One region of the Streptomyces sp. NPDC048584 genome, then DNA from elsewhere that is predicted to be linked to it. Evidence: riboswitches for the same ligand, from Rfam matches in the RefSeq annotation. Region 1 holds a riboswitch; each other region holds the start of a gene.
The links. Region 1 has a riboswitch for cyclic di-AMP ahead of ACGFR9_RS30355 (transglycosylase SLT domain-containing protein). Riboswitches for the same ligand answer to the same signal wherever they lie in the genome.
Positions count from the first base shown of each region.

Region 2: it holds a riboswitch for cyclic di-AMP, as region 1 does, so the genes downstream of both, ACGFR9_RS14530 (transglycosylase family protein) here and ACGFR9_RS30355 (transglycosylase SLT domain-containing protein) in region 1, are expected to answer to the same signal.
Region 3: it holds a riboswitch for cyclic di-AMP, as region 1 does, so the genes downstream of both, ACGFR9_RS00035 (peptidoglycan DD-metalloendopeptidase family protein) here and ACGFR9_RS30355 (transglycosylase SLT domain-containing protein) in region 1, are expected to answer to the same signal.

Region 1 covers NZ_JBICWF010000017.1:9,822-14,027, forward strand. The annotation lists gene ACGFR9_RS30345 (outer membrane lipoprotein carrier protein LolA) at 1-337, opposite strand, end outside; gene ACGFR9_RS30350 (polyprenyl synthetase family protein) at 580-1,590, opposite strand; cyclic di-AMP (ydaO/yuaA leader) riboswitch at 2,165-2,329, shown strand; gene ACGFR9_RS30355 (transglycosylase SLT domain-containing protein) at 2,335-2,808, shown strand; gene ACGFR9_RS30360 (HAD family hydrolase) at 2,772-3,644, opposite strand; gene fahA (fumarylacetoacetase) at 4,006-4,206, shown strand, end outside.
Region 2 covers NZ_JBICWF010000005.1:404,162-408,367, forward strand. The annotation lists gene ACGFR9_RS14520 (cytochrome P450) at 1-600, shown strand, start outside; gene ACGFR9_RS14525 (transglycosylase family protein) at 803-1,729, shown strand; cyclic di-AMP (ydaO/yuaA leader) riboswitch at 1,968-2,137, shown strand; gene ACGFR9_RS14530 (transglycosylase family protein) at 2,141-2,860, shown strand; gene eno (phosphopyruvate hydratase) at 3,099-4,206, shown strand, end outside.
Region 3 covers NZ_JBICWF010000001.1:4,613-8,818, reverse strand. The annotation lists gene ACGFR9_RS00040 (alpha-galactosidase) at 1-1,824, shown strand, start outside; cyclic di-AMP (ydaO/yuaA leader) riboswitch at 2,143-2,300, shown strand; gene ACGFR9_RS00035 (peptidoglycan DD-metalloendopeptidase family protein) at 2,305-3,252, shown strand; gene ACGFR9_RS00030 (SGNH/GDSL hydrolase family protein) at 3,459-4,206, shown strand, end outside.

The DNA.
Region 1 (4,206 bases):
CCGAGGAGCCGCCGTCGTCGCCGCGCCCCATGGCGCCGGACGTGAGGCTGTTCTCCAGGCCGCCGAGGTTCGGCAGTCCGAGGTCCGTGGTGATCTTCACGGTGCCGGACAGCCGCTCGACGTCCGACTGCGCGATCTTCTCGATGAGCTGCGCGGCGGTGATCTCCGGCAGGTCGGGGTCGCCGGAGTCGGCGAGCGCGGGGACGAGCCCGATGGTCGCGGCCGCCACCCCCATCACGGTGACCGGGACGATGTACCGTGCGGCCCTCCGCCGCCCCGTGCGCGGCTCGTCGACGTCCCCCGCGGTCGTCATGTCGTCGGATTCGTACGGTGCCATGTGTGCCCTACCTCCGTGGTCGGCGGCGGCTTCCGTCTCGTGTGCTCGCACCGGTCCCACCCTGAGCCGCCATTCTCACCCGAATCAGTGAGAAGTGGTGTGGTCCGTCGTTGTCCATCTGACCAAATCCGGCAGGCTCAGTCGTCAGACCCCGGACGCAACTCCGTGTACTGCTGCGGTATGACACGGGGGACGGTTTCGTCCCCCGACCAGTAGGGGTCGGCAGGGAGATCGAGGCCCGCTCAGCCCGCGCGGTGCACCACGGCGTCGCACAGCTGCACGAGCGCGGTCTTCGCGGCGCACTCCCGCAGCGGGGCGAGCGCCGCGCGCGCCTCCTCGGCGTAGCGCACGGTGTCGCGGCGGGCCTGCTCGAGCGCGGGATGGGCGCGCAGCAGCCGCAGTGCCTCGGCGTGCCGGGTGTCGTCGGTGAGGTCGGAGTCCAGCAGCTCGCACAGGGCGATGTCCTCGGCCAGGTCCAGCCGGGCCGCCCGTTCGCGCAGCCGCAGCACAGGCAGGGTGGGGATGCCCTCGCGCAGGTCGGTGCCGGGGGTCTTGCCGGACTCGTGGGTGTCGGAGGCGATGTCCAGGACGTCGTCGGCGAGCTGGAACGCGACGCCGAGCCGCTCGCCGTACTGGGTGAGCACGTCCACGACCGTCTCGTCCGCGCCGGACATCATCGCGCCGAACCGGCAGGAGACGGCGACGAGGGAGCCGGTCTTGCCGCCGAGCACGTCCAGGTAGTGGTCGACCGGGTCGCGGCCGTCCTGCGGTCCCGCGGTCTCCAGGATCTGCCCGGTGACCAGCCGCTCGAACGCCTCCGCCTGTACCCGTACGGCCTCGGGGCCGAGGTCGGCCAGGATGTGCGAGGCGCGGGCGAAGAGGAAGTCGCCGGTGAGGACCGCGACGGAGTTGCCCCAGCGGGTGTTGGCGCTGTCGACGCCGCGCCGCACCTCGGCCTCGTCCATCACGTCGTCGTGGTACAGCGTGGCCAGATGGGTCAGCTCCACGACCACGGCCGACGGCACGACACCGGGCGCGTAGGGGTCGCCGAACTGGGCGGCGAGCATCACGAGCAGCGGACGGAACCGCTTGCCGCCGGCCCGCACCAGATGCTGGGCGGCCCCGGTGATGAAGGGCACCTCACTCTTGGTGGCCTCGAACAGCCCCTCCTCGACAGCCGTCATCCCGGCCTGGACATCGGCTTCCAGAGCCTGGTCCCGCACGCTCAGCCCGAACGGCCCGACGACGGTCACGAGGGGTCTCCTGTCTGCTGGTGTCCACTGGCGGTTATACGGAATGTCGATAGGTCGCTGCCCTCACTCAAGTCAGCGTATCCGGTCATGTTTCGATCACCGCCAGCGCCCGACGTTACGGGCAGGGCGACAGGGGATCAGGAGCGGAGTGTTTTTGATCAGGTGATCACAAGGGGCATTCCCCGACATTCCCGTATGTACCGATCCACTCCTCGACCCGACTCTCGACCCGGCCCGCGACCCGCCTTCCGTCACGCGGACCATCCTGCCCGCCCTCGCGTCCGATTTGCCGCACATACAGAGCGAATTCCCTTTGGCGAGTAATGCGCTCACAGGTGAGGCACAGTGAAGTGGCTCACGCGCGAACCCGTACCCCCGCCACGGTCCGCGACACCCGTTTCCCCCGCCCCCGCAACCGAGTTGACCCTTGGCACTCGCAAAGGATCAAGCATCCCAAAAACCCCATCGCAAGATCAAACGACCTCATCCATGAGATCCGCACTTGTTCCCGACATGTGCTCTCGCATACGTTCCGGGCCTGCCGGGTGGACGCCTGATCCTGCCGCCGCCCGCATCACACCCAACGACATCCCAGACGGCAGGAGTGGGGGACCCAGGTAAGTCGCCGGGCCGGTCATGTGCCGGAACGGCTAGGGGTGAAGCCATGCCCGCAGGGGCACGGCCGGGCACTCTCCCGCCCGAACCCGACAGCTCACCTCGCAGGCGTAGGAGAGGAACCCAGTCATGCCCGCTTCCGCTCGTCACCGGCGTCTCGTCCGCTCCCTCGCCGTCGCCGGCACCGGCGTCGCCGTGGTCGCCCTGCCGCTGTTCGGTGCCACCGCCGCCTCCGCGGCCACCACCGGAACGACCACGACCGCCGCCTCCGCCACGGCCTACCCGGACAACCTCGACGGCTGGATCCGCGAGTCGCTGTCGGTCATGGCGCAGAACGGCATCCCGGGCAGCTACGAGAGCATCCACCGCAACATCATGCGCGAGTCCTCCGGCAACCCGTTCGCCATCAACAACTGGGACTCCAACGCCGCCGCCGGCACCCCGTCGAAGGGTCTGCTGCAGGTCATCGACCCGACCTTCGCGGCCTACCACGTGGCCGGCACCGCCTTCGACCCGTACGACCCGGTCGCGAACATCACGGCGGCCTGCAACTACGCGGCCGACCGCTACGGCTCCATCGACAACGTCTTCGGCGCGTACTGAGCCACCCGCTGACGGGCGAGCACCCCCGCGCCGCCGAACAGTCGCTCGAGGACGACGGCCACGCCGTCGTCCTCGTTCGACGTGGTGATCTCGTCCGCGACCGCCTTCAGTTCGGGATGCGCGTCGGCCATGGCGACACCATGGGCCGCCCAGTCGAACATGGGGATGTCGTTCGGCATGTCGCCGAAGGCGATGGTCCGCTCCGGGCCCACCCCCAGTTCCCCGGCGGCCAGCGCGAGCCCGGTCGCCTTGGTCACCCCGCACGGCTGGAGCTCCACCGTGCCGGGGCCGGACATGGTGACCGTGGCCAGTGAGCCCACCACCGCCCGGGCCGCCGCCGCCAGTTCGTCGTCCGACAGCTCCGGATGGCGCAGCAGCACCTTGCTGATCGGCCGGTCCCACAGCTCCCGGCGCCGCTCGACCCGCACCGCGGGCAGGGTCGGGTGCGGCATCAGATAGCCGGGCTCGATCAGCGTCAGCCCGTCGACCCCGTCCTGGTCGACCGCGGCGTACACCTCCCCCACCTCGGCCTCGATCTTGCCGAGGGCGGTCTCCGCCAGTTCCCGGTCCAGCGTGACCGACCACAGCAGCCGGTCCGCTGCGGCGTCGTACACCTGCGCGCCCTGGCCGCACACCGCGAGCCCCGTGGAGCCGAGGTCGTCCAGGAGCGCCCGCACTCTGGGGGCCGGCCGCCCCGTCACCACGAGGTGCCGCGCACCCGCCCGGCCCGCCCGCGCGAGCGCGGCGAGGGACCGGTCGGAGAGGGTGTCGTCGCCGCGCAGCAGCGTCCCGTCCAGGTCGGTGGCGATGAGTGAATATGCGGTGGGTGCGGCCATGATCAGAGAATACGGACAACACGACCGTCCGATTCACCGTGCCCGTATCCGCTCGCTTCGGTGCGATTCCCCTTCTCTCGATGCCGGTCGAGGAACGTTTCGGGCCTCTTTCCCCGATTGCCTCGAACATGGTCCGCTGTCTGTCCCTGCGACGACGCGGTCGGACGATCGACGCCGGTGTGTCCGCCCGGAGCGCCTCCCGTTCGCAGCCGGGACGCCCGGCGAACAGCGTGACGGTCCAGGAGGAAGTGCGGGTGCGCCACCACGCCGGCTCTGCCCAAGACCGCCGTCGCACCCGTAACGTGTGGCACGGCCACAGACACGTGGAGCACCTGCGCACACGAAAGCGAGGCAGCACCCGATGCCCCCCTTCGATGTACCCGAGGGCGATCCCTTCGGCCCGCACAACCTGCCGTACGGCGTGTTCTCGCCCCCCGGTTCGTCGGAGCGGACCGTGGGCGTCCGGCTCGGCGACCACGTCCTCGACGCCGGCGCCGCGGCACACGCCCTGGGCTCGCCGTACGCCTCCCTGCTCGCCCGTCCGAGCCTCGACCCACTGCTG
Region 2 (4,206 bases), on a different contig from region 1:
GGCCTCATCCGCGCCTCCGACCACGGTGAGCACCTCACCGAGAACGAGGCCGCCGCCATGGCGTTCATCCTGCTGTTCGCCGGTTTCGAGACGACCGTCAACCTCATCGGCAACGGCACCTACGCCCTGCTCACCCACCCCGGCCAGCGCGAGCGCCTGCAACGGTCCCTCGACGCCGGGGAGCGCGGACTGCTGGAGACCGGGGTCGAGGAACTCCTGCGCTACGACGGTCCCGTGGAGCTCGCCACCTGGCGGTACACCACCGGGCCCGTCACCCTCGGCGGGCAGCGCATCGCGGCCGGCGACCCCGTCCTGGTCGTACTCGCCGCCGCCGACCGGGACCCGGAGCGGTTCGCCGACCCGGACGTGCTCGACCTCGGACGGCGCGACAACCAGCATCTGGGATACGGCCACGGCATCCATTACTGTCTGGGTGCCCCGCTGGCCCGCCTGGAGGGCCAGACCGCGCTCGCCACCCTGCTGACCCGGCTGCCGGACCTGCGGCTCGCGGCGCAACCCGCCGAACTGCGCTGGCGGGGCGGGCTCATCATGCGCGGACTGCGCACGCTCCCGGTGGAATTCACGCCTCCGCGAAAGTGACGGATCAAACGTCCTTTCCGTGCCCGGGGCGGGGTCAACTCAAACATGACACCCTCTCAACTCTGTGATCTTCACGTGATCTGTGCGGCATTAACTTGTGACAAGTGATCGAGTGCGGATACGTTCACCCATCAAGTGCGGTTGTCGGAGCTCCACTCCACACACCGCGCCGGTCATCGCTGTCTCGCGAAAGGTCATCCGTATGCTCTCCGGGAACGGTCGGCACCGCCGCCCCCGCCAGGCTCCGGCCCTCCTCGTCGCAGCCGGAGTGACCGGCTCCGCCATCGCCATCCCGCTCCTCGGCGCGGGCGCCGCCAGCGCGGCCGACGGCCTGAACTGGGACAAGGTGGCCGAGTGCGAGAGCGGCGGCTCCTGGAGCCAGAACTCGGGCAACGGCTATTACGGCGGCCTGCAGCTGACCCAGACGGACTGGGAGAAGTACGGCGGCCTGGACTACGCCTCCAGCCCCGACCAGGCCAGCCGCGGCCAGCAGATAGCCGTGGCCGAGAAGATCCTCGACGACCAGGGCGTCGGTGCCTGGCGCACCTGCGGGCTGCTCGCGGGCCTGGACAAGGACGCGCCGGCGGCCGACGTCGACACGGGCGTGGGCGACGACTCGGCATCGGGCGGGTCCGACTCGTCCGACTCCAGTGGATCGTCCTCTTCTTCCTCCCCTTCCCCTTCCTCCTCCCCGTCGTCGAGCGCGAGTACCGGGACGGGCCTCGACCTTCTGGGGGACGAGTCGGCTGATTCCGGCAAGTCAACCGAATCGGACAGCGGTAAGGGCAAGGAGACGGCCGGGACCCCCGACGCCTCCCCCTCCGCCTCGGCGGACGCCAAGGGCGGCAAGTCGGACAAGTCCCGGCAGAACGCCGACGCTTCGGCGAGCGACGGCACCGGCCGCCACCGCGGCGCCAGCGCCGACGAGGACAAGACGGAAGCGGAGCCGGCCGGCCGGCACGCCTCTGGCGGACTCAACGCCTGGGGCGGCACGGTCGCCGAGGCGCCCGCCGCGAGCGACGGGGGCGATTCCCCGTCCATCCCCGACTCCCTTGAGGTGGGCGGCGGATGGGGTGCGCTCTACGGGATGGACGACCATCTCGTCAGTGGCGTCGCATCAGGTCAGTAGCCTCCCGGTCGGGACGAACCGGCCGGAAAGCGACACCTGAAAACGCCTGGACGTGGCGGCAGTTGGCGTCACGGTTCGCGCCGAATGTCCGATTTAAAGGCTGTGAGAGATAGGTCTCAGAAGCCGTGATCGTCTTTGATATTCCGTGAATCCCGTGCCTACGGTCGTGACCGCTCGCCACCGCGGGCCCCGGCTGCCGCCACGCCGAATCCTGCCAGTGGCAGCACGGGAACAGTCGACGCGTCATGCGCCGTAGGCAGGAGCGGGGGACCCAAGGTAGGCGCCGGATCCGGGCAGTTGACGCCGGATACGGCTTGGGGTGAAGCCGCGTCCCGGGAGGGACGTGGCCGGGCAACTCAACCGGCCCGAACCCGACAGCTCACCTCGCAGGCGTCGGTGAGGGGATCCTCCATGCTGTTTACCGGTAAGGGCAAGCACCGCCGTCCGTCCAAGGCCACCCGCGCGATCGCCGTCGCCGGCATCGCCTCCGCCGCCGTCGCCGCCCCGCTGATGGCGGCCGGCAACGCCTCCGCCGCCACCGCCGCCGAGTGGGACACCGTCGCCCAGTGCGAGTCCGGCGGCAACTGGTCCATCAACACGGGCAACGGTTACTACGGCGGTCTGCAGTTCTCCGCCTCCACCTGGGCGGCCTACGGCGGCACGCAGTACGCGTCCACCGCCAACCAGGCGAGCAAGGCCCAGCAGATCGAGATCGCCGAGAAGGTCCTGGCGGGTCAGGGCAAGGGTGCCTGGCCGGTCTGCGGTGTGGGCCTGTCCAACGCCGGCTACTCCGGCGGCTCCTCCTCCAACGGCTCCTCGCAGGGCGGCGGCTCCACCGAGAGCCGTCAGACCGAGCAGAAGGCCTCCCGCTCCGCCGAGCGCCCGGCCGCCGAGAAGCAGGCCGAGCCCAAGGCCGCGCCGAAGGCCGAGAAGAAGACCGTCACCACCCCGACCGGCAAGAAGGTCGAGAAGGGCGACGGCGAGTACAAGGTCGTCAAGGGCGACAGCCTCAGCTCCATCGCCGCCGAGCACGACGTCAAGGGCGGCTGGGCCAAGCTCTTCGACCTGAACGACGACATCGTCGACGACGCCGACCTCATCTACCCGGGCCAGCAGCTGCACCTCAAGTAAGCGGCTCCCCCCATGGCTCCCCGCCCCGGTGCGTTCTCCCCCGTACGCACCGGGGCGGGGTCTTTTCGCGGCCGGTTTCCCGAAACCGCTTTGTTCCGTTCGGAAACAATTTACTCTCGGTTCTGTCCACGGGACGGGCGACCGGCTGGCCGATCGCCCGGAGCCGGTTAGGCTCGGTCTCGCAGGACCCCCTTGGGGGTCCCGCTCACCCGCGTCGCATTCATTGAAGGAGATGCTCGTGCCGTCCATCGACGTCGTCGTAGCCCGGGAAATCCTGGACTCCCGAGGCAACCCCACGGTCGAGGTCGAGGTAGGCCTCGACGACGGCAGCACGGGTCGTGCCGCCGTCCCGTCCGGTGCCTCCACCGGTGCCTTCGAGGCCATCGAACTGCGTGACGGTGACCCGAACCGCTACCTCGGCAAGGGTGTCGAGAAGGCCGTCCTCGCGGTCATCGAGCAGATCGGCCCGGAGCTCGTCGGCTACGACGCCACCGAGCAGCGGCTGATCGACCAGGCCATGTTCGACCTGGACGCCACCGACAACAAGGGCTCGCTCGGCGCCAACGCCATCCTCGGTGTCTCCCTCGCCGTCGCCCACGCCGCTTCCGAGGCCAGCGACCTGCCGCTCTTCCGCTACCTGGGCGGCCCCAACGCGCACCTGCTGCCGGTGCCGATGATGAACATCCTGAACGGCGGCTCGCACGCCGACTCCAACGTGGACATCCAGGAGTTCATGATCGCCCCGATCGGCGCGGAGTCCTTCTCCGAGGCCCTGCGCTGGGGCACCGAGGTCTACCACACCCTCAAGAAGGTGCTGAAGAGCAAGGGTCTGGCCACCGGCCTCGGCGATGAGGGCGGCTTCGCCCCCAACCTCGGCTCCAACCGTGAGGCCCTCGACCTCATCCTCGAGGCCGTCAAGGAGGCCGGCTACACCCCGGGCGAGCAGATCGCCCTGGCGCTCGACGTCGCCGCGTCCGAGTTCTACAAGGACGGCTCCTACACCTTCGAGGGCAAGGAGCGCTCCGCCGCCGAGATGACCGAGTACTACGCCGAGCTCGTCGAGGCGTACCCGCTCGTCTCCATCGAGGACCCGCTGTTCGAGGACGACTGGGACGGCTGGAAGGTCCTCACCGACAAGCTCGGTGACAAGGTCCAGATCGTCGGTGACGACCTGTTCGTCACCAACCCCGAGCGTCTCGCCCGCGGTATCGAGGAGGGCGCCGCCAACGCCCTGCTGGTCAAGGTCAACCAGATCGGCTCGCTGACCGAGACCCTGGACGCCGTGGAGCTGGCCCAGCGCAACGGCTTCAAGTGCATGATGTCGCACCGCTCCGGCGAGACCGAGG
Region 3 (4,206 bases), on a different contig from region 1:
CGTACCGCCGAGGGACGGCGCGGCACCGAGTGGACCTTCGACGGCCACGAGAGCGACGACGGCGAACTGCGTCTGCGTTTTCGCGACGGCGACCTGGCCGTCACCCTGCACTACCGGATGCGCGACGACGTGATCGAACGCTGGGTGTCCCTGCGCAACCGGGGACCCGCCGTCGAACTCCTGCGCGCCGACTCCGCGACCTGGACCCTGCCCGAGCGCGAGCACTGGCGGCTGTCCCAGCTGCACGGCCGCTGGGCCGCCGAGTCCCGGCTGACCCGCGCCCCGCTCACCTACGGCGAGAAGGTCGTCGGCAGCCGCCGCGGCCACACCGGGCACCACCATCTGCCCTGGGTCGCGCTCGACACCGACGCCACCGAGGAGCGCGGCGAGGTCTACGGTTGCGCGCTGGGCTGGTCCGGGTCCTGGCGGATCGGCGTCGCCCAACTTCCCGACGCGCGCGTGCAGATCACCGGCGGCGCCGGACACGACGACTCCGGCCTGCTGATGCTGGGCACGGACGAGACGTACGTCACGCCGGTCTTCGCCGGACTGTGGAGCGACGGCGGCTTCGGCGGCGCCAGCCGTGCCTGGCACGCCTATCAGCGGACGTATGTGATCCCGGCCGCGGACCGGGACCGGCCGGTGCTGTTCAACTCGTGGGAGGCCACCCAGTTCGACATCGCGGAGGAGCAGCAGCGGGCCCTGGCCGAGCGGGCCGCCGCGATGGGCGTCGAGCTGTTCGTCGTCGACGACGGCTGGTTCGGGGCCCGTACGAGCGACCGGGCCGGGCTCGGCGACTGGACGCCCAACCCGGACCGCTTCCCGGGCGGACTGAAACCCCTTGCCGACCATGTGCACGGACTCGGGATGCAGTTCGGCATCTGGGTCGAGCCGGAGATGGTCAACCCCGACAGCGATCTCTACCGGGCGCACCCCGACTGGGTGCAGTTCCAGCAGGGCCGCCGGCGTACGGAGCTGCGCAACCAGCTGGTCCTCAACCTCGCGCGGGACGACGTCCGGGAGTACCTCTGGGAACAGCTCGACGGGCTGCTCTCCAGCGCTCCCGTGGACTATGTGAAATGGGACTTCAACCGGTCCTTCACCGACGCCGGCTGGCCGGACGACCCGTATCCGCAGCGGCTGTGGACGGACCATGTGCGCGGGCTGTACGCGCTCCTCGACCGGCTGCGGGCGGCCCATCCGGGCGTGGCCTTCGAGTCCTGCTCGGGCGGTGGCGGCCGGATCGACCTGGGCGTCCTCTCCCGTACCGACCAGGTATGGACCTCGGACAACACCGATCCGCTCGACCGGCTCGCCATCCAGCACGGCTTCAGCCAGGTCCACCCGGCCCGGGTGATGGCGGCCTGGGTCACCGACAGCCCGAACGTGATGCTCAACGGACGGGTCAGCTCGCTGCGGTTCCGGTTCGTCAGCGCCATGGCCGGGGTGCTCGGTGTCGGCGGCGACCTCACCCGGTGGACCGGGGAGGAGCTCGCCGAGGCGCGGGAGTGGGTCGGGCTCTACAAGGAGATCCGGCCGCTCGTCCAGCGTGGCGACCAGTACCGGCTGCGGCCCCCGGAGGGCGGGCTGAGCGCGGTGCAGTACGTCCTCGGCGACGAGACCGTCGTCCTCGCGTGTCTCCGGGCGCAGCACTACGGCGAACCCGCCCCGGCGCTCCGGCTGCGCGGCCTTGACCCGGAGGCGACGTACGAATGCCTCGAAACGGGTGAAACGCACCGAGGCGCCGTACTGCTGCACCACGGACTGCTCACCGGGCTGCGGGGGGATCTGGACGCCGCGGTGCTTCGCCTCCGCCGCCGGTGATCGACCGATTGGGGCGTTCTGTCCGGTTGGGTGGCTTTGATATAACGCGCCCCGAAAGGAGGGGGGATGGGGCGAGGGTGCGTGAGCATCGTCATATCCGTGACGATGTGTTGTCGCCATGCTCACGTAATTCCGTGGAGCGACAAGGGAATTCGTGAGGTAAAAGGAATCCCGGCTGACGCTGGGTGAGATCTTTTCCGTTGTTGGATCACGGAAAAACCCGTCCCCGGTGAACCCGCGCTTGTCCCTTCGCGTCCGGGTCGCTTACGTTCGCCACCGATCCGGACGGACGCCTAATCCTGCCGCCGCCCGGAGCCCCGCACACACATACCCGTGCACGGCAGGAACGGGGGACCCACAGGCAGGACCGCCTGTTCCGGTTCCCGGAACGGCTAGGGGTTAAGCCGCGCGGCAATGCGGCCGGGCATCTCCAGCCCGAACCCGACAGCTCACCTCGTAGGCGCCGGAGAGGAATTCGACATGCCCGCGAAGGGTAAGCACCGCCGTACCACGGCACAGCGTTTCACCCGTTCCATCGCCGTCGCCGTCGCCGGCACCGGTGGCGCCGCACTGGCCCTGCCGCTTCTCGGCGCGACCGGCGCGCACGCCGCCACCGAGGCGGCCGCCCCCGGAAAGGCCGTCCAGTCCCTTTCCGTGGTGAGCCGGCAGGCCACCGCCGAAAAGGGCGACGAGGCCCGCACGTACACCGTGAAGGCCGGCGACTACCTCGCGAAGATCGCCGCGACCGAGCACATCGACGGTGGCTGGAAGCAGCTTTACGCGGACAACCGCGAGGCCGTCGGCGCCGACCCGGCGCTCATCCACCCCGGTCTGAGGCTCTCCATCGACGGCGAGACCGCCAAGAGCACGCCGAAGCGGTCCTCTTCACCGGAGCAGTCCTCTCCGGCGCCGGCGAAGCCCGCCGCGCCGAAGGCCGCGAAGCCCGCCGCCAAGGCGGCCGAGCAGCCCGCCGAGCAGTCCTCCCCGGACACCACCGCGCAGAACGCGAACACCTCCGCCTACAGCTCCCCGGTGCCCGGCGCCGGCGGCCTCGGCACCGCCTACAAGGTGGCCGGCAGCATGTGGTCCAGCGGCTACCACACCGGTGTCGACTTCAGCGTCCCGACCGGCACCTCCCTGAAGGCCGTCGGCGCGGGCACCGTCGTCTCCGCCGGCTGGGGCGGCGCGTACGGCAACCAGGTCGTCGTCAAGCTGAACGACGGCTACTACGCCCAGTACGCCCACCTGTCCTCGCTGTCCGTCTCGGCCGGCCAGTCCGTCACCGCCGGCCAGCAGGTCGGCCTCTCCGGTGCGACCGGCAACGTGACCGGCCCGCACCTGCACTTCGAGATCCGCACCACCCCGAACTACGGCTCGGACGTGGACCCGGTCTCCTACCTCCGCTCCAAGGGCGTCTCCATCGGCTGACCCCCGCGGCACCCCTTCCTGACACGCGCGCCGAAGGCCGGACCCCGATCCACGGGGCCGGCCTTCGGCGTATTCCGGAATTGGCCAACATTTTGAGAGTGTCTTATCTCACCGCGCGTCAACCCTTCCTTACGGTCGCGTAGGTCACAATGGAAGGTGAATCATGAGCTCCCGTGGCAGACGATTCGAAGAGTGACAGCAGAGCAGTGATCGGGTCGTACGTGGCGGTGGGGGACAGCTTCACCGAGGGCGTCGGCGACCCCGGCCCCGACGGGGCGTTCGTCGGCTGGGCCGACCGGTTCGCCGTCCTTCTCGCGGACCTCCGGCCCGAAGGCGACTTCCAGTACACGAATCTCGCGGTGCGCGGAAAGCTACTGGACCAGATCATGGCGGACCAGCTGACGAGGGCGGTCGAACTCGCCCCCGATCTGGTCTCGTTCTGCGCGGGCGGCAACGACATCCTCCGTCCCGGCAGCGACCCGGACGAGGTGGCCGAGCGGTTCGAGCAGGCGATCGCCGCGCTCACGGCCGTATCGGGCACGGTGATGGTGACGACCGGGTTCGACACCCGTGGCGTACCCCTGCTGAAGCATCTGCGCGGCAAGATCGCGACGTACAACGGGCATGTGCGGGCCGTCGCCGACCGCTACGGCTGCCCGGTGCTCGACCTGTGGTCCCTCAGGAGCGTCCAGGACCGCAGGGCGTGGGACGCCGACCGGCTGCACCTGTCACCGGAGGGGCACACCCGCGTCGCACTGCGCGCGGGACAGGCCCTCGGCCTCAGGACCCCCGCGGACCCGGAGCAGCCCTGGCCGTCCCTGCCGCCCCGCGGCGTCCTGGAGATCCGGCGGGACGACGTCCACTGGGCCCGCGAGTACCTGGTGCCGTGGATCGGCCGCCGGCTGCGCGGGGAGTCCTCCGGCGACCATGTGATCGCCAAGGGGGCGCTGTCGC